4 regions of the Buttiauxella sp. AC038 genome follow, and region 1 is predicted to be linked to each of the others. Evidence: predicted binding sites of a transcription regulator. Region 1 holds the regulator's gene; each other region holds the start of a gene.
What was found. Region 1 encodes PurR, which represses purine synthesis genes. Its sites were predicted from a motif close to CANGCAAACGTTTGCNTG; they were not measured.

Region 1 (5,298 bases):
CAGTGGTGTAGCGACCAACCACGACACCATCAAACTTGCCAGGAAGCACAGGCCCAATTGCAGCGTGTTTTGCAGCGCAGCGGCTTTACCTGTGGCTTGTGGGAAAGGCAACAGTGCAGAAGCAACAACGATTGGGTAAATCGCCCCGTTGGCAATCGCCATGATACAGAATGGGATGAGCAGCATGGTCAGGTTTGCGTGTCCACTTATCGATACCGCCCAGGTGCCGAAAACACTCAACGTATATAACGCAAGCAACCACGGCAGCATTTGCTTGCCTTGCCATTTTTGCAGTGCGCTACGGCAGCCATAACCACCAATCAGGAAGGCGATAGTTTGCGGCACATAGCTCAGGCCAATTGCCGCCGGGCTGTAACCCATATCGTTCAGAATAAACGGAGAACCGGTCAGCCAGGCAAAGAAGCTGGCAGAGCAAGCTGCGTAAATCAACACGTTGCCGCTATAAACACGAGAGCGCAGTAACGACATAAAGCTGACTTTATTGTCTTCTGTTTGCGGGTGATGCTGGGTACGTGGTTTCAGACGCAGAGTTGGGATCATCAGCACCAGGGTGATTGCAAACAGGGTGGCGAAGATCGCCTGCCAGTCGAAGTGCACCAAAATCCAGCTACCGAGCAGCGGTGCCAGTGCCGGAGACAAGCCAACCAGCGGCATAATCGTGGCGAAAATACGATTTGCGCGGTTTGCCGGGTAGTAATCGGTCACCAGTGCCTGCCAGCTTACTGCGGCAGAACAAACACCAACGGCCTGAACGAAGCGCAGCACCAGCAGAGCGGTGGCACTTTCTACCCACAACATTCCAATACAACCGACGGCGAACAGACTCAGACCGGCCAGCAAAACTGGTTTACGTCCGAAATGGTCTGACAGCGGCCCCCACATTAACTGGGCAAACGCAAAGCCCGCAAGGAACAGGCTCAGGCTCGCACTAACGGCGGAGGCATCGGTCTGTAAATCTTGCTGAATGGCAGCGAAAGCAGGCAGATACATGTCTGTGGCAAGGAAGCCCAGAACACTTAATCCAGCCAGCCAGATAAGAAATCCTTTTGATGGTTGCATAATTTTCTCTTGTTTTATCTTGCAGGTTGATCGCCGCGAGAGTGTACGGAGTGCAAATAGGCTTGTGAAACGCTAATATTTGTAGGTTGCATTCAAAAATTTTGTGAGCAGAGAAATGTGGTCAGAATATTCGCTGGAAGTGATAGATGCGGTAGCGCGCAATGGCAGCTTCAGTGGTGCAGCACAAGAGCTGCACCGCGTTCCGTCAGCTATCAGCTATACGGTACGGCAACTTGAAGATTGGTTAGCGGTTCCGTTATTCGAACGTCGCCATCGGGATGTTGAATTAACCCCCGCAGGCGTCTTTTTCCTGAAAGAAGGCCGCTCTGTTATCAAAAAAATGATGACGACACGGCAGCAGTGTCAACAGATCGCAAATGGATGGCGCGGGCACCTGGCTATCGCAGTTGATAACATCGTTAAACCTGAACGAACGCGTCAGTTGGTGTTGGATTTTTATCGTCATTTTCCGGATATCGAACTGCGTATATTCCAGGAAGTGTTTAACGGCGTGTGGGATGCGCTGGCTGATGGGCGAGTTGAAGTCGCGATTGGTGCGACACAAGCTATTCCTGTCGGGGGGCGTTATGCGTTCCGCGATATGGGGACGTTGAGTTGGCGCTGTGTGGTGTCATCAAATCACCCACTGGCACAGCAGGGCGGAACCTTAAGTGATGATGATCTGCGAGCCTGGCCGTCGTTAGTACTGGAAGATACCTCCCGTTCGCTACCGAAGCGTATTACCTGGCTTTTGGATAACCAGCGTCGAGTTGTGGTTCCAGACTGGGAATCTGGCTCTGATTGTCTTAGCGCGGGTTTATGTATTGGTATGGTGCCATTGCATATAGCAAAGCCGTGGTTGGCTTCAGGGCAGTGGAGTGAGCTGACGCTCGATAACCCGTTCCCGGACGCGGCATGTTGCCTGACATGGCGGCAAAATGATGCTTCGCCAGCTCTGGCCTGGCTGCTGGAGTATTTAGGGGATAGCGAGACGATGAATCAGGAGTGGTTGCAAGAGCCTGCTTAGGCAGGCTCCTTTGACTGTTTTTAGCGGCGGTAATCGCGGAATGGGCCATCTGCCACTGAACGGCGTTCAATCAGGCGCGGATGTACTTCAATTGATTGCGACTCTTCGCGTTTATTGACGATTCTATCCAGCAGCATATTGAAAGCTGTTTCACCCAGCGAGTCCTTCGGCTGGTGAATGGTGGTCAATGCCGGTGTGAAATAACGAGCGTTACGCACGTTGTCATAACCGATAATGGAAATATCCTGCGGTACGCGTAAACCCATTTCATCAGCAGCACAAATTGCGCCCATCGCCATAATGTCGCCGCCGCAGAATACTGCGGTAGGGCGCTGAGACTGACCGATAATCTGCTGCATGGCGCGGTAGCCTGACTCAGGTTCAAAGTCACCTTGCACAATCCAGTTCTCAGGAATAGCGATCCCAGCTTCTTCCAGCGCCTTCATAAAACCAGCATGGCGGCCGCCACCGGTATTACGCTCCATTTGGCCAGGGATTGCACCAATTTCGCGGTGACCACGTTCAATCAAATAACGTCCAGCCAGATAGCCACCGTGGAAGGCATTATCGACAACGGAGTCGGTGAAATCTGCGCGGGCTTCGCCCCAGTCCATCACAACCATTGGGATGTGACGATACTCTTCAAGCATAGTCAGTAATGATTCCGGATATTCAGAGCACATCACCAGCAGCCCATCGACGCGCTTTTGCGCCATCATGGATAAATAGGCGCGCTGTTTTTCGAAATTATTGTGCGCATTACCCAAAATCAGGGTGTAGCCTTTTTCAAAGCAGCTATTTTCGACAGCTTCGATTATCTCGGCAAAATAGGGTGCTTCGCTAGAAGTAGCTAGCAAACCAATCGTTTTGGTGTGATTAACTTTCAAGCTACGCGCGACGGCGCTCGGCGAATAGTGCAATTGTTTGATTGCCGCCCAGACCGCGTTACGTGTTTCTTCCGCCACAAAACGGGTCTTGTTAATCACATGTGATACGGTTGTAGTGGAAACGTTTGCGAGCTTCGCTACGTCCTTGATTGTCGCCATTAAATTTCACTCCGGGCCATATCGTAAACCCCTGATAACCAATGTGTTAAACGTTTGCGTACGCCAACTCCTGAGGCAACGTTAAGGTTGCAGGTATGCCGGGATTGCGACATAAAACGGGAGGAGGGCGTTGAATAGATGGTACGCAATAAATTAGCGTGGGATTTTGGCCTATCCAGGAGAAAAGTGAAAGAGGGAAAAGCGATATCAGGTTAAAACCAGGGGGATTTTTATGTCTGATTGTGGGAAAATCAAGCCGACACACCGATTGTAGGGTAATAAAAGGAGTTTGCTAATGAGTACCGATCTGAAATTTTCAATCATGACCACGGTTGTTGTTTTGGCACTGATTGTGTGTGGCGCGTTAACCGCCGTACTGCACTGATACATCGCTCTGATTAAAATGGGCCGCAATCGCGGCCCATATATTTTAGGTTTTATGCTGCCAGATTCTTAGCAACAAACTCCCAGTTCACCAACGCCCAGAAATGCTCAAGATAGCCAGCACGAGCATTGCGGTAGTCGATGTAGTACGCATGTTCCCACACATCCACAGTCAATAACGGTGTTGCCGCTGTTGTTAGTGGGGTACCCGCGTTTGAGGTAGAGACAATCGCCAGAGCGCCATCTTCTTGTTTGACAAGCCAGGTCCAGCCAGCGCCAAAGTTTTTAATAGCTGCATCAGTGAACTGCTGTTTAAACTCAGCAAAGCTACCAAACGACTTATTAATGGCTTCCAGAAGCTCTCCAGTTGGTTCACCGCCAGCATTTGGTGCCAGGCAATTCCAGTAGAAGGTGTGGTTCCAAACCTGTGCTGCGTTGTTAAACACGCCGCCTTCGGAAGTACGAACGATCTCTTCGAGATTTTTACCTTCAAACGCAGTGCCCTTAACCAGATTGTTCAGGTTAGTGACATAGGTTTGATGGTGTTTACCGTAATGGTATTCCAGAGTTTCGGCGGAGATATGCGGTGCTAAAGCATCTTTTGCATATGGTAGTGCAGGTAGTTCGAACGACATTGCTGACTCCTTATTACCCTTCATACTTCGAGCTGCATCTTTGTTGGCTGCGATGCAACTCGAATTATTTTGGGTATCTATTGTTAAACATCACTTTTAGTGCGGGTTTAGGGTAACAAATTGAAAGGATAAGCAAAAGAGGGAACTCACCTGCCCAAGGAAGGGCAGGCGCAGGTTTTCGATAAATAGAGTTTAACGAATTGTTTTAGGGGTCATAACGCGTTTGGCACCGACATAGTGGCGCTGCCAGTAGTCTTCGCTTAGTGAGGTTATCTGGATATCTTGTCCGGTACGCGGTGACTGAATAAATTTACCGTTGCCCACGTACACGCCAACATGGTCAGCGGTGCCCCGACCTTGGGTGCGGAAGAAGACCAAATCACCAGTTTCAAGCTCCCCACGATCTACAGATGAGGCATCACGCAGGTGATACATCTCGTTAGCGGTACGAGGAATACGGAACTTCACTAAATCTTTGTATGCGTAGTAAACCAGACCGCTGCAATCGAAACCGGTAACCGGCGAGGTGCCACCCCAACGATACGGTTTGCCTATCTGGCCCATCAATTTGTTCATTGCCGTTTTTTGTGCTTTTTGCACACGGACTTTATGCGCCGCAGCAATCGTCGTTGGCTGCTCTGATTTAACTTTTACACAATGCGCTTTATGGCCTTTACGCGGCTTGCTGCATTTTTCGGTGAAAGTAACAGGCTGGACTTTTGCGAGCTTAGAGGTTTTATTGCGGGAGTTTTTTGCAAGATTCTTTGTTTTAGCGCTGCTGGCATTTTGGGCGGTTTTACTTTTTGCGGCAGTTGTTTCTTTTTTCTTGCTGGCTGTTTTGACTGAGGTGGTGCTTTTTTTGCTGGTGGTAGTGGTTTTACTCTTACTGCTTTTTTCTGTGCTCTTCGTTGTGCTTTTAACAACGTGCGCTTTTTGCGCAGCCACGGGACGAGCGTGCTCAGACGCATGCGTCAATGGTGTATACGGCAAGGTAAATAGCAGAGCACAGAGCGTGATAGAAATTTTTGTTATCCGCGCCACTCGACAATCCCCTGGTGAAAATGAATGCATGAGAAAAACCATCATGCCCGTGTATGATTTTGCGAAACCCGCCGATTCTAATCTA
Region 2 (5,298 bases), 1.8 Mb from region 1:
GCGTTAGCCGAAATGCGATGGAACACGACATCAAGCGGAGTATGGCGAATCATCTCCCCGGCGACTGTCGCATACTCTTCTAATTCAATCGCCTGCAACCGCCCTGCCTGCCAGCTTTTGGCCATCGTGCTGCCGTTGACGATATGTAATGGGTGGAGTTTGATACCGTCCACGCCTGTCTCAACGACTTTTTCCAGCGTCTCCATGCACTGCGCCTGCCCTTCACCCGGCAAGCCGACAATCAAATGGCTGCACACTTTTAAACCCCGGGCACGGGCACGGCGCGCGGTTTCCTGGTAGCAGGCAAAATTATGCCCACGATTAATACGATGTAGCGTTTTATCATGTGCCGTCTGCAAGCCCAGCTCTAACCAGACCTCATAGCCTTTCTCATGGTATTCGCTTAACAAATCCAGCACGCTGTCCGGTACACAATCCGGACGTGTACCAACGCATAGCCCAACAATAGATGCCTTACTGACGGCTTGTTGGTACATCGAACGCAGCACCTGTACTTCCGCCCACGTACTGGTGTACGCCTGAAAATAAGCAAGGTAGTGCTGCGCGCGATTCACCAACTGCGACTGGCGCTCCAGTTGATCAGCGATAGAGTGGTTTTGTTGGGTTTCATCGGCAAAAGAGGCCACATTGCAAAAAGTACAGCCGCCACGTCCAATAGTGCCGTCTCGGTTTGGGCAACTGAAACCGCCGTGCAGCGTGAGTTTATGGACCTTATGGCCGTAACGACGCTGAAGATCCCCACCAAACATATTGACTAATTTTTGTAACTGCATAATCTGATGGGCCACCCTGTAAAAGGGACGTAGCCTGCCATTATCTGACCAATTTAGCGATGACCTGGATCAATCGCTTTGGCGCAGCTTTATCTGTTGCATAACAATGCAAAATTAGTGCAGTTTTACGCACGCATAAGATGATTACTTTTCCTTATATTGACCCTCTATTTTTAAAGAATATGTGCCCTTGTGAAAAACAGTGGCATACAACACGCCAGACCTCATTGATAGCACAAGATCCTGCCAACTTAAGCATTGCCAGCACGGTCTGGAATTTTGCAGCCCGCCAGATAGTGAGAGAGATCACAATACCCAGGCGATCCTCCTGCCGCTTAAATACGATAAAAATGATAATAAAATGTTTACATTCATGATGTTAAATACCATTTAGCACATAATCGTATAAATAAGAATGCCATTTGACCTGTGTGCGCTTTCCCGATAACTTGGAAATCCGCTGGAAGCTTTCTGGGTGGGTTCTGTGCCCACCATATTTATGCAGTAATTAAGATTCCCTCTAAAGCAAGTCCTCAATACTTGTGCAACCGGATGCGTTAGACATAAAGAGGGCGACACGCGAGGTGAGCGTAGATGCGCAAACCCCGTCGCCATGCCCTTGCTGCGTCTGGACGCAATCGGTATCGGGAATCACGTAGAGCCTGGGGAGGTTCACTGATATGTTGTACGATAAATCCCTTGAGAAGGATAACTGTGGTTTCGGCCTGATCGCCCACATAGAAGGCGAACCTAGCCACAAGGTAGTGCGTACTGCTATTCACGCACTGGCCCGAATGCAACACCGTGGAGCAATCCTCGCCGATGGTAAAACCGGTGATGGTTGTGGCCTGCTGTTGCAAAAACCTGACCGTTTCTTCCGAATCGTTGCGGAAGAACGTGGTTGGCGTTTGGCAAAAAATTATGCGGTAGGCATGATTTTCTTAAACAAAGACGACGCGCTGGCAAGTGCAAGCCGCCGCATCGTTGAAGAAGAGTTGCAAAACGAGACCTTGTCGATTGTCGGCTGGCGCGAAGTGCCAACCAATGAAGACGTACTCGGTGAAATCGCCCTCTCCTCAAAACCTCGCATCGAACAAATTTTTGTTAATGCTCCGGCTGGCTGGCGCCCACGTGATATGGAACGTCGCCTGTTTATCGCCCGCCGCCGCATTGAGAAACGCATCCAGGATAAAGACTTCTACGTTTGTAGTCTCTCCAACCTGGTTAACATCTATAAAGGTCTGTGTATGCCGGCAGATTTGCCGCGCTTTTACCTGGACCTGGCGGACTTACGCCTGGAATCAGCTATTTGCCTGTTCCACCAACGTTTCTCCACCAACACCGTACCACGCTGGCCGCTGGCTCAGCCGTTCCGCTACCTGGCGCACAACGGTGAAATCAACACCATCACCGGTAACCGCCAGTGGGCACGTGCCCGTACCTACAAGTTCCAGACTCCATTGATTCCGGATTTGCATGACGCAGCGCCATTCGTGAACGAAACCGGTTCCGATTCAAGCTCCATGGATAACATGCTCGAGCTGCTGTTAGCAGGCGGTATGGATATTGTTCGCGCCATGCGTTTACTGGTTCCACCAGCCTGGCAGAACAACCCGAACATGGACCCAGAGTTACGCGCCTTCTTCGACTTTAACTCCATGCATATGGAGCCATGGGATGGCCCGGCCGGTATCGTTATGTCAGATGGGCGTTACGCTGCCTGTAACCTGGACCGTAACGGCCTGCGCCCGGCGCGCTACGTCATCACTAAAGATAAGCTGATCACTTGTGCTTCTGAAGTTGGGATCTGGGATTACCAGCCTGACGAAGTCATCGAGAAAGGCCGTGTCGGTCCTGGCGAGTTGATGGTTATCGATACGCGTATTGGCCGAATTCTGCATTCAGCTGAAACCGATGCCGATTTGAAGAGCCGCCACCCGTATAAAGAGTGGATGGAAAACAACGTCCGTCGCCTGGTGCCGTTTGAAGATTTACCAGACGAAGAAGTTGGCTCCCGTGAAATGGATGACGATACCCTCGCAAGCTTCCAGAAACAGTTTAACTACAGCGTAGAAGAGCTGGATTCTGTGATTCGTGTACTGGGTGAGAATGGCCAGGAAGCTGTGGGTTCAATGGGTGACGACACCCCGTTTGCTGTACTTTCTAGCCAGCCACGTATTATTTACGACTACTTCCGCCAGCAGTTTGCGCAGGTAACTAACCCGCCAATCGACCCGCTGCGTGAAGCGCACGTTATGTCACTGGCAACCAGCATTGGCCGCGAAATGAACGTCTTCTGTGAAGCAGAAGGCCAGGCTCACCGCCTGAGCTTCAAATCGCCAATTCTGTTATGGTCTGATTTCCAGCAGCTGACAACGCTTGAAGAAGAGCATTATCGGGCTGACACGCTGGACATCACTTACGATGCTTCCACCCAGTCGCTCCACGAAACCGTCAATACACTGTGCGATGAAGCTGAACGCATGGTTCGCAACGGCACGGTTCTGTTAGTGCTGTCTGACCGTAACATCGCGAAAGATCGCCTGCCCGTTCCGGCGCCGATGGCGGTTGGCGCGATACAGACTCGCCTGGTCGAGAAAAATCTGCGTTGCGATGCGAACATTATCGTTGAAACGGCAAGTGCGCGTGACCCGCACCACTTCGCTGTTCTGCTCGGTTTTGGTGCGACGGCAATCTATCCATACCTCGCCTACGAAACACTGGCGAAGTTAGTCGACAGCACTGCTATCGAAAAGCCGTACCGTGCAGTCATGCAGAACTACCGCAACGGTATCAACAAGGGTCTGTACAAGATCATGTCCAAAATGGGCATCTCGACTATCGCCTCTTATCGTTGCTCGAAGCTGTTTGAAGCGGTCGGCCTGCATAAAGAAGTTTCTGAGCTGTGTTTCCAGGGCGTTGTCAGCCGTATTGGTGGTGCAGGCTTTAACGACTTCCAACAAGATTTGTTGAACCTGTCTAAGCGCGCATGGCTCGCTCGCAAGCCGCTGGACCAGGGCGGGCAACTGAAATACGTTCACGGTGGTGAATATCACGCTTACAACCCGGACGTGGTTCAGACGCTGCAAAAAGCAGTAAACAGTGGCGAATACAAAGATTATCAAGAGTACGCGAAACTTGTGAACGAGCGCCCGGTGGCAACACTGCGCGATATGCTTGCTCTGAACCCGCAAGATGAAACAGTCAAGATTGAAGATGTTGAGCCTGCCACTGAGCTTTATAAACGTTTCGATACTGCTGCGATGTCTATCGGTGCATTGAGCCCGGAAGCACACGAATCGCTGGCAGAAGCGATGAACAGCATCGGCGGCAACTCCAACTCCGGTGAAGGTGGTGAAGACCCTGCGCGATACGGCACCAATAAAGTGTCCCGTATCAAACAGGTCGCTTCTGGCCGCTTCGGTGTGACCCCGGCTTACCTGGTGAACGCCGATGTTATCCAGATTAAAGTCGCTCAGGGTGCTAAGCCTGGCGAAGGTGGTCAGTTGCCGGGTGATAAAGTTACGCCGTATATCGCAAAACTGCGTTATTCCGTACCTGGCGTTACGCTGATTTCACCTCCGCCGCACCACGATATCTACTCTATCGAAGATTTGGCGCAGCTGATTTTCGACCTGAAACAGGTCAACCCGAAGGCGATGATCTCTGTCAAACTGGTTTCCGAACCAGGCGTTGGCACCATCGCAACAGGTGTGGCGAAAGCCTATGCCGACCTGATTACTATCGCCGGTTACGACGGTGGTACCGGTGCAAGCCCGCTGTCGTCAGTGAAATATGCAGGTTGCCCGTGGGAACTGGGTCTGGTGGAAACACAACAGGCACTGGTTGCGAACGGCCTGCGTCATAAGATTCGCCTGCAAGTTGATGGCGGCCTGAAAACGGGCTTAGACATCATCAAAGCCGCGATTCTTGGCGCAGAAAGCTTTGGTTTCGGTACCGGTCCAATGGTCGCATTGGGTTGTAAATACCTGCGTATTTGCCACCTGAACAACTGCGCAACCGGTGTTGCAACTCAGGATGAAAAACTGCGTAAAAACCACTATCACGGCCTGCCATTCAAAGTGACAAACTACTTTGAATTCATTGCCCGTGAAACACGTGAGTTGATGGCGCAGTTAGGCGTGAAGCGCCTGGTTGACTTGATTGGCCGTACTGACCTGCTCAAAGAGCTGGACGGTTTCACTGCCAAACAACAAAACCTGGATCTGTCGAATCTGCTGAAAACAGCGGAGCCTATGCCGGGCAAAGCAGTCTACTGGACTGAAACGAACCCGCCATTCGATAAAGGCGACCTGAACGCTCAACTGCTCGCTCAGGCGAAGCAGTATGTTGATGACAAGCAGAGCAAAACGTTCTGGTTTGATATCCGCAACACTGACCGTTCAGTGGGTGCCACATTGTCTGGTTATATTGCACAGCATAATGGCGACCAGGGGCTTGCAGCCGATCCGATTAAAGCGCATTTCAGCGGTACTGCCGGGCA
Region 3 (5,298 bases), 190 kb from region 1:
CTGTCTCACAATATGTTCGATGGTGCACTGTACCTCGGCGTGTGTGACAAAATCGTCCCGGGCTTAACCATGGCGGCGTTGTCATTTGGTCATCTGCCTGCGGTATTTGTGCCATCAGGTCCAATGGCTAGCGGTTTACCGAATAAAGAAAAAGTACGTATTCGCCAACTTTATGCTGAAGGCAAAGTGGATCGCATCGCGCTTCTGGAATCTGAGGCTGCTTCTTACCACGCACCGGGTACTTGTACATTCTACGGTACTGCCAATACCAACCAGATGGTAGTTGAGTTCATGGGTATGCAGTTGCCAGGCTCTTCATTTGTTCACCCGGATGCCCCTCTGCGCCATGAATTGACTGCCGCGGCAGCACGGCAGGTGACGCGTCTGACCGGAAACGGCAACGAGTGGATGCCGATCGGCAAAATGATTGATGAAAAAGTGGTCGTGAACGGCATTGTTGCTTTGCTTGCGACAGGCGGCTCCACCAACCACACTATGCACCTGGTGGCGATGGCGCGTGCGGCGGGGATTATCATCAACTGGGATGATTTCTCTGACCTCTCTGATGTGGTGCCATTATTGGCTCGCCTGTATCCGAATGGCCCTGCGGACATTAACCACTTCCAGGCGGCGGGCGGCGTGCCGGTATTGATGCGCGAATTGCTCAAAGGCGGTTTGCTGCATGAAGATGTCAACACCGTTGCGGGCTTTGGTCTGCATCACTACACCATGGAACCGTGGCTGGATAACGGTCAGTTGGCATGGCGTGAAGGCGCAACAACCGCGCTCGATACTGATGTTATCGCGACCTTCGAAAAACCTTTCTCTAAACATGGCGGCACGAAAGTCCTCAGCGGTAATCTGGGTCGTGCGGTAATGAAAACCTCTGCGGTGCCAGTAGAAAACCAAATTATTGAAGCGCCTGCGGTCATTTTCGAAAGCCAGCACGACGTTTTACCGGCTTTCGAAGCAGGCCATCTTGACCGTGATTGCGTGGTTGTTGTCCGCCATCAAGGGCCAAAAGCTAACGGCATGCCAGAATTACATAAACTTATGCCGCCACTTGGGGTATTATTGGACCGCTGTTTCAAAATAGCGTTAGTCACTGATGGACGGCTGTCGGGCGCTTCAGGTAAGGTGCCCTCTGCCATCCATGTTACCCCAGAAGCTTATGATGGTGGGCTACTGGCAAAAGTCCGGGATGGCGATATGATTCGCGTCAACGGGCAAACGGGTGAACTGACATTGCTGGTCGATGATGCCGAGCTGGAAAAACGCACTGCATACCACCCGGATCTCAGCGCGGATCGTGTTGGAACCGGCCGTGAACTATTTAGCGCGTTACGCGAGCAGTTATCTGGCGCGGAACAGGGCGCGACCTGCATTAAATTTTAAGGACCGGAGGCAGCACTTGCTGCGCTGGAAACGAATTATAAAGTTGGTTGAAGAGGCTTGAGATGAAAAACTGGAAAACTACTGCGGAACAGATCCTGAAAACAGGACCGGTTGTCCCGGTTATCGTAATTAACAAACTGGAACACGCAGTACCAATGGCTAAAGCATTAGTTGCTGGCGGCGTGCGCGTTCTGGAAGTGACTCTGCGTACTCCATGCGCAATGGACGCAATCCGTGCAATCGCTAAAGAAGTACCAGAAGCGATTATTGGTGCGGGTACCGTACTGAACCCAGAGCAACTGGCAGAAGTGACCGCAGCTGGCGCGCAGTTCGCCATCAGCCCAGGTCTGACCGAGCCACTGCTGAAAGCAGCAACCGAAGGCTCCATTCCATTGATCCCAGGTATCAGCACTGTTTCTGAACTGATGCTGGGTCTGGACTACGGCTTGAAAGAATTCAAATTCTTCCCGGCTGAAGCAAATGGCGGCACCAAAGCGCTGCAAGCTATCGCAGGTCCATTCTCTCAGGTTCGTTTCTGCCCAACTGGCGGTATCACACCGGCTAACTACCGTGACTACCTGGCGCTGAAAAGCGTGCTGTGTATCGGTGGTTCATGGTTGGTTCCGGCTGACGCGCTGGAAGCTGGCGATTACGATCGTATTACTACTCTCGCCCGTGAAGCTGTCGAAGGCGCGAAATAACACGTCATCCTTCGAGCCGTAGATGCGTTGGCTACGTTCACTCACCCCGGTTACATAGTTATCTATACTCCCGGGGATTCGTTCTCTTGCCGCCTTCCTACGACTCGAATGATTCGTGTTATTGAATCCCTGCTCAGATGAGCGGGGATTTTTTTATCCTTTGACGATTATGGCTTTGGTTGCAGCGATAGCACGTGCAATGGCATCTTCCACGCTGGAACCCGTTGCCAGTGCCACACCCATTCGGCGTTTACCGTTAATCTCAGGCTTACCGAACAGACGCACTTGCAAACCTGCGCCCACTGCGGCACCCACATTGCCGAAGTGCACGTTGTCGCTGCTCAATTCTGGAAGGATCACCGCAGAAGCTGCCGGGCCGTACTGGCGAATGTCACCAATCGGCAAGCCGAGGAAAGCGCGGACGTGCAATGCAAACTCGGAAACGTCCTGAGAAATCATCGTCACCATGCCGGTGTCGTGCGGGCGAGGGGAGACTTCACTAAAAATAACCTCATCGCCACACACGAAAAGTTCGACGCCAAACAAACCGTAACCCCCCAACGCTTTCACCACTTTTTCAGCAATTTCTTGCGCACGGGCAAGAGCGGCATCGCTCATTTGTTGCGGCTGCCAGGATTCGCGATAGTCACCGTCTTCCTGGCGGTGGCCGATTGGGGCACAGAAATGCACGCCATCGACAGCACTAATCGTCAGCAGGGTGATTTCAAAATCGAAATTCACCACACCTTCGACAATAACTTTGCCTTTACCTGCGCGACCGCCTTCCTGAGCGTACTCCCACGCTTTCGCTAACTGGTCGGCTGTACGAATAAAACTTTGCCCTTTGCCGGAAGAACTCATCACCGGTTTAACGATGCAAGGCAGGCCGATTTCTTCAACTGCCTGTAAAAATGCAGCTTCGTTATCGGCAAAGCGGAAGCTGGAGGTCGGCAGAGCGAGTTCTTCTGCGGCCAGGCGGCGAATACCTTCGCGGTTCATGGTCAGTTGGGTTGCGCGCGCGCAAGGCACCACGCACTGACCTTGCTGCTCAAGCTCAACCAGCATGTCTGTTGCGATCGCTTCAATTTCGGGAACGATGAAATCCGGCATTTCTACGGAAACCAGTTTTTTAAGCTCGGCACCGTCCAGCATATTGATGACATGGCTGCGGTGAGCAACATGCATAGCGGGGGCATCGGCGTAGCGGTCTACTGCGATAACTTCCAGACCAAGACGCTGGCATTCAATCGCCACTTCTTTTCCTAATTCGCCTGATCCTAACAACATAACTCGTGTAGCTGATGGACGAAGCGCTGTTCCCAAAATTGACATAATCTGTATACCCGAACGGAGAAAATAGACCGGCGGATTATAAACGAAAACGTTTGCGTACGCAGCGATTTTCCCACTTGCGATACAGGGGCAATATCATTACACTGTTTAAATAAACAGTTAAACCGGAGCTGCAAAATGGCGGTTGAAATCAAATACGTTGTTGTACGAGAGGGGCAAGAAAAAATGTCTTTTGCCAGTAAAAAAGATGCAGACGCCTACGACAAAATGCTCGATCTGGCAGAAGTGTTGAGCGAGTGGCTCGTACACAGCCCTGTTGCTTTCGAAGAAGGGCAAAGCGATGTGCTGGCTATGTGGATGGCAGAAAACAAAGACGTGCTTTCCAGCGTGCTGAAAAGCGGTAAATTGCCGGACCTTGAAAGTACTGAAACTGCCGGTGAAGCCGCAGATGAAGCCGATAACGCTGAAGAGTCTGTTGCAGACGATAAAGTGGCTGAACACCCGCGTAAACGCACTAAAGCTGCATAAGTTTTATCGCGTCGGGTTACCGGCGCGGTTCTTTTCTCATCTTTAGCCTAATCAGACACTTCTTGACAGCCTTTGGCTTAACCTCAGATGTTAAGTTCTCACAAAGGGTGTCTCTAATGAGCAATTGGTTACAGCAGCTTCAGTCTATGCTGGGGCAAGCGACGCAATCCATCCAGAATCACACTGGTCAGAATCAATCCTCACAAACTCCTCAGGGAAACAATTCTCAGGGGCTGAGTAAGTTACTGGTGCCTGGCGCACTGGGCGGGTTAGCGGGCTTGCTGCTGGCGAGCAAATCGTCACGGAAACTACTGACAAAGTACGGCACCAGCGCGTTATTGGTCGGTGGTGGTGCGGTTGCGGGAAGCGTACTGTGGAACAAATATAAAGACCGAGTGCGTGAAGCCCATCAGGGTGAGCCGCAGTTTGGGCAGCAAACTTCGCCTGTCGATGTTCGTACGGAGCGCCTGATTACCGCTTTGGTTTTCGCGGCTAAAAGCGATGGTCATATTGATGATAAAGAGCGTCAGATTATCGAGCAGCAACTACGTGATGCCGGTATCGAAGGGCCGGGGCGTAATCTAATTCAGCAAGCTATCGATCAACCTCTTGATCCGCAACGCCTCGTCGAAGGCGTTAATAATGAAGAAGAAGCGCTGGAGCTTTACTTCCTGAGCTGTGCTGCAATCGACATCGACCACTTTATGGAGCGCAGTTATCTCAATGCGCTCGGCGATGCGCTAAAAATTCCTCAGGATGTACGCGAAGGCATCGAACAAGATATTCAGCAGCAGAAACTAAATCTGCCGGGTTAATCCCGGCATTTTCCCTAAAATCCCACGTTACGCTTGCAAGGCTGTCTGAATTTGCCACCCTTACAGGGTGTTAACTCAAAAAGAAAAATGACATGCCACCAAAAGCAAAAAAAATCCCCCACTCCATGACCATGCATGGTGACACCCGCATCGATAACTATTACTGGCTGCGCGATGATGAGCGTTCTGATGCACAGGTGCTTGATTATCTTCATCAGGAGAATGACTACGGTCATCAGATCATGAGTACGCAGCAGGCATTGCAAGAACGCCTGCTCAAAGAGATGATCGACCGTATCCCCCAGCGTGATATTTCCGCACCTTACACGCAAAATGGCTATCGCTATCGCCAGATTTTCGAAACCGGTAATGAATATGCTATTTATCAGCGTCAGTCTGTAGTGTCGGAGGAGTGGGAAGAGTGGAGCACGCTGGTAGATGGTAATCGCCGAGCTGCCCATAGCGAGTTTTACACCATGGGCGGCATGAGTATTACGCCTGATAACACCGTCATGGCACTGGCTGAAGATTTTCTTTCTCGTCGCCAGTACGGCTTGCGTTTCCGA
Region 4 (5,298 bases), 2.3 Mb from region 1:
TAGTAGAGCCAAAGCTGAGCTTATATTCAGGCAAAGTACGGTGAATGCCCGCGATGGCAAAAGCTAACCCGTAAAAACAAAAACGGCCTCACAATGAGGCCGTTATCAATTCTAATCCTGGCAATCAGGTCAACACCATTGGCCATTCTGGCGGTGCATGGCTTGAGATCTCGATCATTATGTCTTTAAACGATGCCCAAATCACCGGGAAGTCGGCCAGATTTAAACCCAATAAACCGGTCGCAAACCACAAAGCAGAAGCGATTCCCAGCAAGCTGCTGACGATTGCCAAAAACGTATAGTCGGATTTGCGAAACTGGATGTTCAACGTGCTGGCTAAAAACATCAAAACCGCACTGACTAAAGGCCAGCGCATCAGTAAAACGCTGGTGGTAATTGCCGCCATGAAAACTGTTCCTTAAGCATAACTCATTACGCTCAACGGTTAGCGCGACACAAGGCGCGGCAAATACAGCTCAGGGACCGTCAGGGGGAATGAGTGGGTACAGAAAATGTAAGAAGAATCCTGTCTCACAGGATTTGTGAACTATATCACATTTGTTCTTTTAATCGCCAGTTCTGCGGCGCATTTTCTGACCCATCTTATCGGGCTGTCAGGCAACAACTCTTCCACGAACTTTATCAGGCGTGGTGGCGATAATCGGTTGGTGTACGGTCAAACTCACGGCGGAAAACACGCGAAAATGTCTGCTGAGAGACATAACCGTAGTCCATCGCAATATCAAAAATCGGTCGCTGGGTATTTCGAAGCTCTCTGGCCGCCATCAACAAACGGCGCTGGCGAATGTATTCACCTAACGTCTGGCGCTTCACGGTGCGGAACATCCGCTGAAGATACCATTTTGAATAGCCTGATTTTTTTGCCACAACATCAATGTTCAGCGGCTGATCAATGTGATCGTCAATCCATTCAGTCAAAGTTTGAATAATGTCCTGGTGTGCCATAAGCCATCCTGATTACGATTAGCCGGTTTTGTTGGCAGCGAGTATAATTCCTCAAGTTAACTTGAGGTAAAGAGCATTATGGAAAAGAAATTACCGCGCTTTAAACCCTTACTCAGTCCTGGCGAGGTGGCGAAGCGTAGCGGCGTGGCCGTTTCGGCTTTGCACTTCTACGAGAGCAAAGGGCTTATCAAAAGCAGACGAAACAGTGGAAACCAGCGTCGTTACACGCGTGATGTGCTGCGAAACGTTGCCATTATTAAAATCGCCCAGCGAATCGGCATTCCGTTAGCGACCATCGGTGAAGAGTTTGGGGTGCTGCCAGACGGGCACAAAATTAATAAGAACGACTGGAAAAAGATGTCGTCGCAATGGCGCGAAGAACTGGACCGGCGCATCAATATGCTGACCGCACTGCGCGATGAACTTGATGGCTGCATTGGCTGTGGTTGTTTATCGGGTGCTGACTGCCCGCTGCGAAACCCAGGCGATAAACTCGGTGAAGAGGGGACGGGTGCTCGTTTACTGGAAGATGATTAACCTCAATAGCAGGCAAAACTAAAGCGCCCAACTTCGGCGCTTTAGTTTATTCCCGGTCTTTGTCTTTCGATCTATCCCGCTTTTCGCAAGGAGGGTTTCCCCCGACATCAGCGTCCCTCAATTACACATTCTCAGGAGGTTCCGGATTGCACTGACAACTTAATTGTAGTTCTGCTCAGCCAGGTTTCAAGGTGGTTTTGAATGTTTTTTGAACGATTTTAATGCTCCACTCTTTGCACATTTACCTATAGTTAACTCATCTTGCTAAACAAAAGGTTACCTTATGCTTATCGTCCATCATCTCAATAACTCCCGCTCGCAGCGCATTTTATGGATGCTCGAAGAGCTACAGGTGCCGTACCAGATTGTTCGCTACGAGCGCGAACCAACCATGCTGGCACCCGCGTCGTTAAAAGCCGTGCACCCATTAGGGAAGTCACCGATAGTGGAAGATAATGGCAATATCCTCGCGGAGTCGGGGGCAATCATTGAATACCTGCAAGAAACGTATGACGCCGAAAGCCGCCTCAAACCTATTACCAATGAAGACAAACTCCGTTACCGCTTTTGGCTGCATTACGCCGAAGGATCGTTAATGCCTTTATTAATGATGAAGCTGGTGTTCGGCAGTCTTGGGAAAGCACCAGTTCCGTGGTTATTGCGCCCGGTGGGGAAGGTGTTAGGGCAGGGAGTGCAAAAGGCTTATTTGAATAAACAGATTATGACCCATGCGCGCTATCTCGAAGATTCGCTGCAACAAAATCCGTGGTTTGCCGGGCAGGCGTTTAGCGCGGCAGATATTCAGATGAGTTTCCCGGTGATCGCGTTGCTCTCGCGAGGTGGCATTAACGACTTACCGAATCTGCAGAATTGGTACAGCAAAGTGCAAATGCGCCCTGCCTGGCAGCGGGCGATTCAGCAAGGTGGGCCCTTTGAGATCCCGTGATCTTATCTATTTAAAAATCCTATGAGTCAGGAAAAACTATAACCAGTATCTTGCATCATTGTTGCTAAATTGCGCATCGACGATAACGTTTGCGCACGAGGTGACGATATTTTGACCGGCTAATACCTTTTTCGACAAAAAGCGGCAAAGTTCGGTTGAAAATCCATGTAAGAAGGCCGGATAATCGTTTGCCTTAATTTTGACGCCTAGTTTGTATGCGCGGAGTTAAACGTTTGCTTTTTTTGTGGCGCCCCTTTTTGTCACAAACGCAGTATAGGGATCTACTCAACTTATTCGAGTTACCGGGAAAGTACGTAACCCGAAAAATGAAGAGTATGAACGTTTAATTAGCAGTGGATTGTCCACCACGCATACCAATGTAATCATAAAAATCTCAGGGGATTTTTCACTATGTCTAATCATTCTCCGCGTGCAACCAGCGGCATTGACGCCTGGTTCAAAATATCTGCACGTGGCAGCACCGTTCGTCAGGAAGTTGTAGCGGGTTTAACCACCTTCCTCGCGATGGTGTACTCCGTGATCGTTGTACCGGGCATGCTCGGTAAAGCAGGTTTCCCTCCTGCGGCGGTCTTTGTGGCAACTTGCCTGGTAGCCGGTGTTGGCTCTCTTGTCATGGGCCTTTGGGCGAACCTGCCGCTGGCAATCGGTTGTGCCATTTCACTGACTGCGTTTACCGCTTTCAGCCTGGTGCTCGGCCAACACATCAGCGTTCCGGTTGCTTTAGGCGCCGTGTTCCTGATGGGTGTGTTGTTCACCATCATCTCCGCAACCGGTATTCGTAGCTGGATTTTGCGTAACTTACCGATGGGTGTTGCGCATGGTACTGGTATCGGTATCGGCCTGTTCCTGCTGCTGATTGCCGCAAACGGTGTCGGCCTGGTAATTAAAAACCCACTTGATGGCTTGCCAGTTGCGCTCGGTCATTTCGATAGCTTCCCGGTTATTATGTCGCTGATTGGCCTTGCGGTGATCATCGGTCTGGAAAAACTGAAAGTCCCTGGCGGCATTCTGCTGACCATTATCGGTATTTCTGTTTTCGGTCTGATTTTTGACCCAAGCGTTCATTTCTCTGGCATTTTCGCTATGCCTTCGCTGAAAGATGAAGCGGGCAACTCGCTGATCGGTAGCCTGGATATCATGGGCGCGTTGAACCCAGTGGTGTTGCCAAGCGTTCTGGCGCTGGTAATGACTGCGGTATTCGATGCAACCGGCACTATCCGCGCCGTTGCGGGCCAGGCAAATCTGCTGGATAAAGACGGTCAAATCATCGATGGCGGCAAAGCGCTGACTACCGACTCCCTGAGCTCAGTGTTCTCAGGCCTGGTGGGTGCAGCTCCTGCTGCGGTTTACATCGAATCTGCGGCAGGTACTGCTGCAGGTGGTAAAACCGGCCTGACGGCAATCACCGTTGGTGTGCTGTTCCTGTTGATTCTGTTCCTCTCACCGCTCTCTTATCTGGTTCCTGCATACGCTACCGCTCCGGCGCTGATGTATGTAGGTTTGCTGATGCTGAGCAACGTGGGCAAAATCGATTTTGAAGATTTTGTTGATGCCATGGCGGGCCTGATTACTGCGGTATTTATCGTGCTGACCTGTAACATCGTTACCGGCATCATGATTGGTTTCGCAACTCTGGTGATTGGCCGTATCGTCTCTGGTGAGTGGCGTAAGCTGAATATCGGTACAGTCGTGATTGCTATTGCATTGGTCGCATTCTACGCAGGCGGCTGGGCAATTTAATTTTACTCGTCATACTTCAAGCTGCAGGGTTGTTGGCTGCACTCGCGACCCCCAGTCACTTACTTTAGTAAGCTCCTGGGGGTCGCTGCTTTGCCGCCTGGCTGCAACTTGAATTATTTAGAGTAAAAACTCTGAGTACTCCTCCCAAAACCACTTCAAGTTATTTCCTGTTTCCTTCCGGTATAAAAAGTTGTTTTACTATTGGGTAACACAACATCCTGCAAAAAGGGTTTCACAAAACACCTCGACTAAGGACAGTATGGAAATCTTCTTTACCATTCTCATCATGACCCTTGTGGTTTCTCTTTCTGGGGTGGCCACACGCATGCTGCCGTTCCAGATCCCGCTTCCGTTAATGCAAATCGCGATAGGTGCTGTGCTCGCCTGGCCGCACTTTGGTTTGCATGTCGACTTCAACCCGGAACTCTTCCTGGTGCTGTTTATTCCGCCGCTGCTGTTTGCCGATGGCTGGAAAACGCCGACGCACGAATTTCTCAACCACGGGCGGGAAATCATCGGCCTTGCGCTGGTTCTGGTGCTGGTCACCGTGGTCGGTATTGGCTTCCTGATTTACTTCCTCGTGCCAGGCATTCCGCTGCTTCCGGCTTTTGCACTGGCAGCAGTCCTCTCGCCGACCGACGCCGTGGCGCTTTCCGGTATTGTCGGAGAAGGGCGTATTCCAAAGAAAATCATGGGTATCTTGCAGGGTGAAGCGTTGATGAACGACGCCTCCGGCCTGGTATCGTTGAAAATGGCGGTCGCCGTGGCGGTGGGAACGATGGTGTTTTCCGTCGGTGGTGCCACCCTCGAGTTCTTCAAAGTAGCGATTGGCGGCCTGTTGGCCGGGATTGCAGTCAGCTGGCTGTACGGTAAATCGCTGCGCCTGATGAGCCGCTGGAGCGGTGACGAACCCGCAACGCAAATCCTGCTGCTTCTGCTGTTGCCGTTTGCTTCTTACCTGATCGCCGAACATATCGGCGTTTCCGGCATTTTGGCGGCGGTTGCTGCGGGTATGACTATTACCCGTTCTGGCGTGTTGCGCAGTGCGCCATTGGCGATGCGTTTACGTGCAAACAGTGTCTGGGCGA

Region 2: gltB (glutamate synthase large subunit) is a predicted target of PurR. The motif match lies at 1,426-1,443, and genes of this name have one in related genera.
Region 3: purT (formate-dependent phosphoribosylglycinamide formyltransferase) is a predicted target of PurR. The motif match lies at 3,471-3,488, and genes of this name have one in related genera.
Region 4: AC0IXI_RS21870 (NCS2 family permease) is a predicted target of PurR. The motif match lies at 2,672-2,689, and genes of this name have one in related genera.

What each region holds. Positions count from the first base shown of each region.
Region 1 is NZ_CEEDCQ010000001.1:2,272,499-2,277,796, forward strand. Features, by position in the region: gene punC (purine nucleoside transporter PunC) at 1-1,080, opposite strand, end outside; gene punR (DNA-binding transcriptional activator PunR) at 1,196-2,107, shown strand; gene purR (HTH-type transcriptional repressor PurR) at 2,128-3,153, opposite strand; gene cydH (cytochrome bd-I oxidase subunit CydH) at 3,449-3,538, shown strand; gene sodB (superoxide dismutase [Fe]) at 3,591-4,172, opposite strand; gene AC0IXI_RS10825 (C40 family peptidase) at 4,365-5,213, opposite strand.
Region 2 is NZ_CEEDCQ010000001.1:504,841-510,138, reverse strand. Features, by position in the region: gene mnmL (tRNA modification radical SAM protein MnmL/YtqA) at 1-794, opposite strand, end outside; gene gltB (glutamate synthase large subunit) at 1,475-5,298, shown strand, end outside.
Region 3 is NZ_CEEDCQ010000001.1:2,084,636-2,089,933, forward strand. Features, by position in the region: gene edd (phosphogluconate dehydratase) at 1-1,395, shown strand, start outside; gene AC0IXI_RS09945 (bifunctional 4-hydroxy-2-oxoglutarate aldolase/2-dehydro-3-deoxy-phosphogluconate aldolase) at 1,458-2,096, shown strand; gene purT (formate-dependent phosphoribosylglycinamide formyltransferase) at 2,250-3,428, opposite strand; gene AC0IXI_RS09955 (YebG family protein) at 3,567-3,917, shown strand; gene AC0IXI_RS09960 (tellurite resistance TerB family protein) at 4,034-4,732, shown strand; gene ptrB (oligopeptidase B) at 4,825-5,298, shown strand, end outside.
Region 4 is NZ_CEEDCQ010000001.1:4,613,810-4,619,107, reverse strand. Features, by position in the region: gene AC0IXI_RS21895 (LacI family DNA-binding transcriptional regulator) at 1-67, shown strand, start outside; gene AC0IXI_RS21890 (YjcB family protein) at 125-406, opposite strand; gene soxS (superoxide response transcriptional regulator SoxS) at 643-966, opposite strand; gene soxR (redox-sensitive transcriptional activator SoxR) at 1,045-1,503, shown strand; gene AC0IXI_RS21875 (glutathione S-transferase family protein) at 1,787-2,449, shown strand; gene AC0IXI_RS21870 (NCS2 family permease) at 2,861-4,210, shown strand; gene AC0IXI_RS21865 (Na+/H+ antiporter) at 4,470-5,298, shown strand, end outside.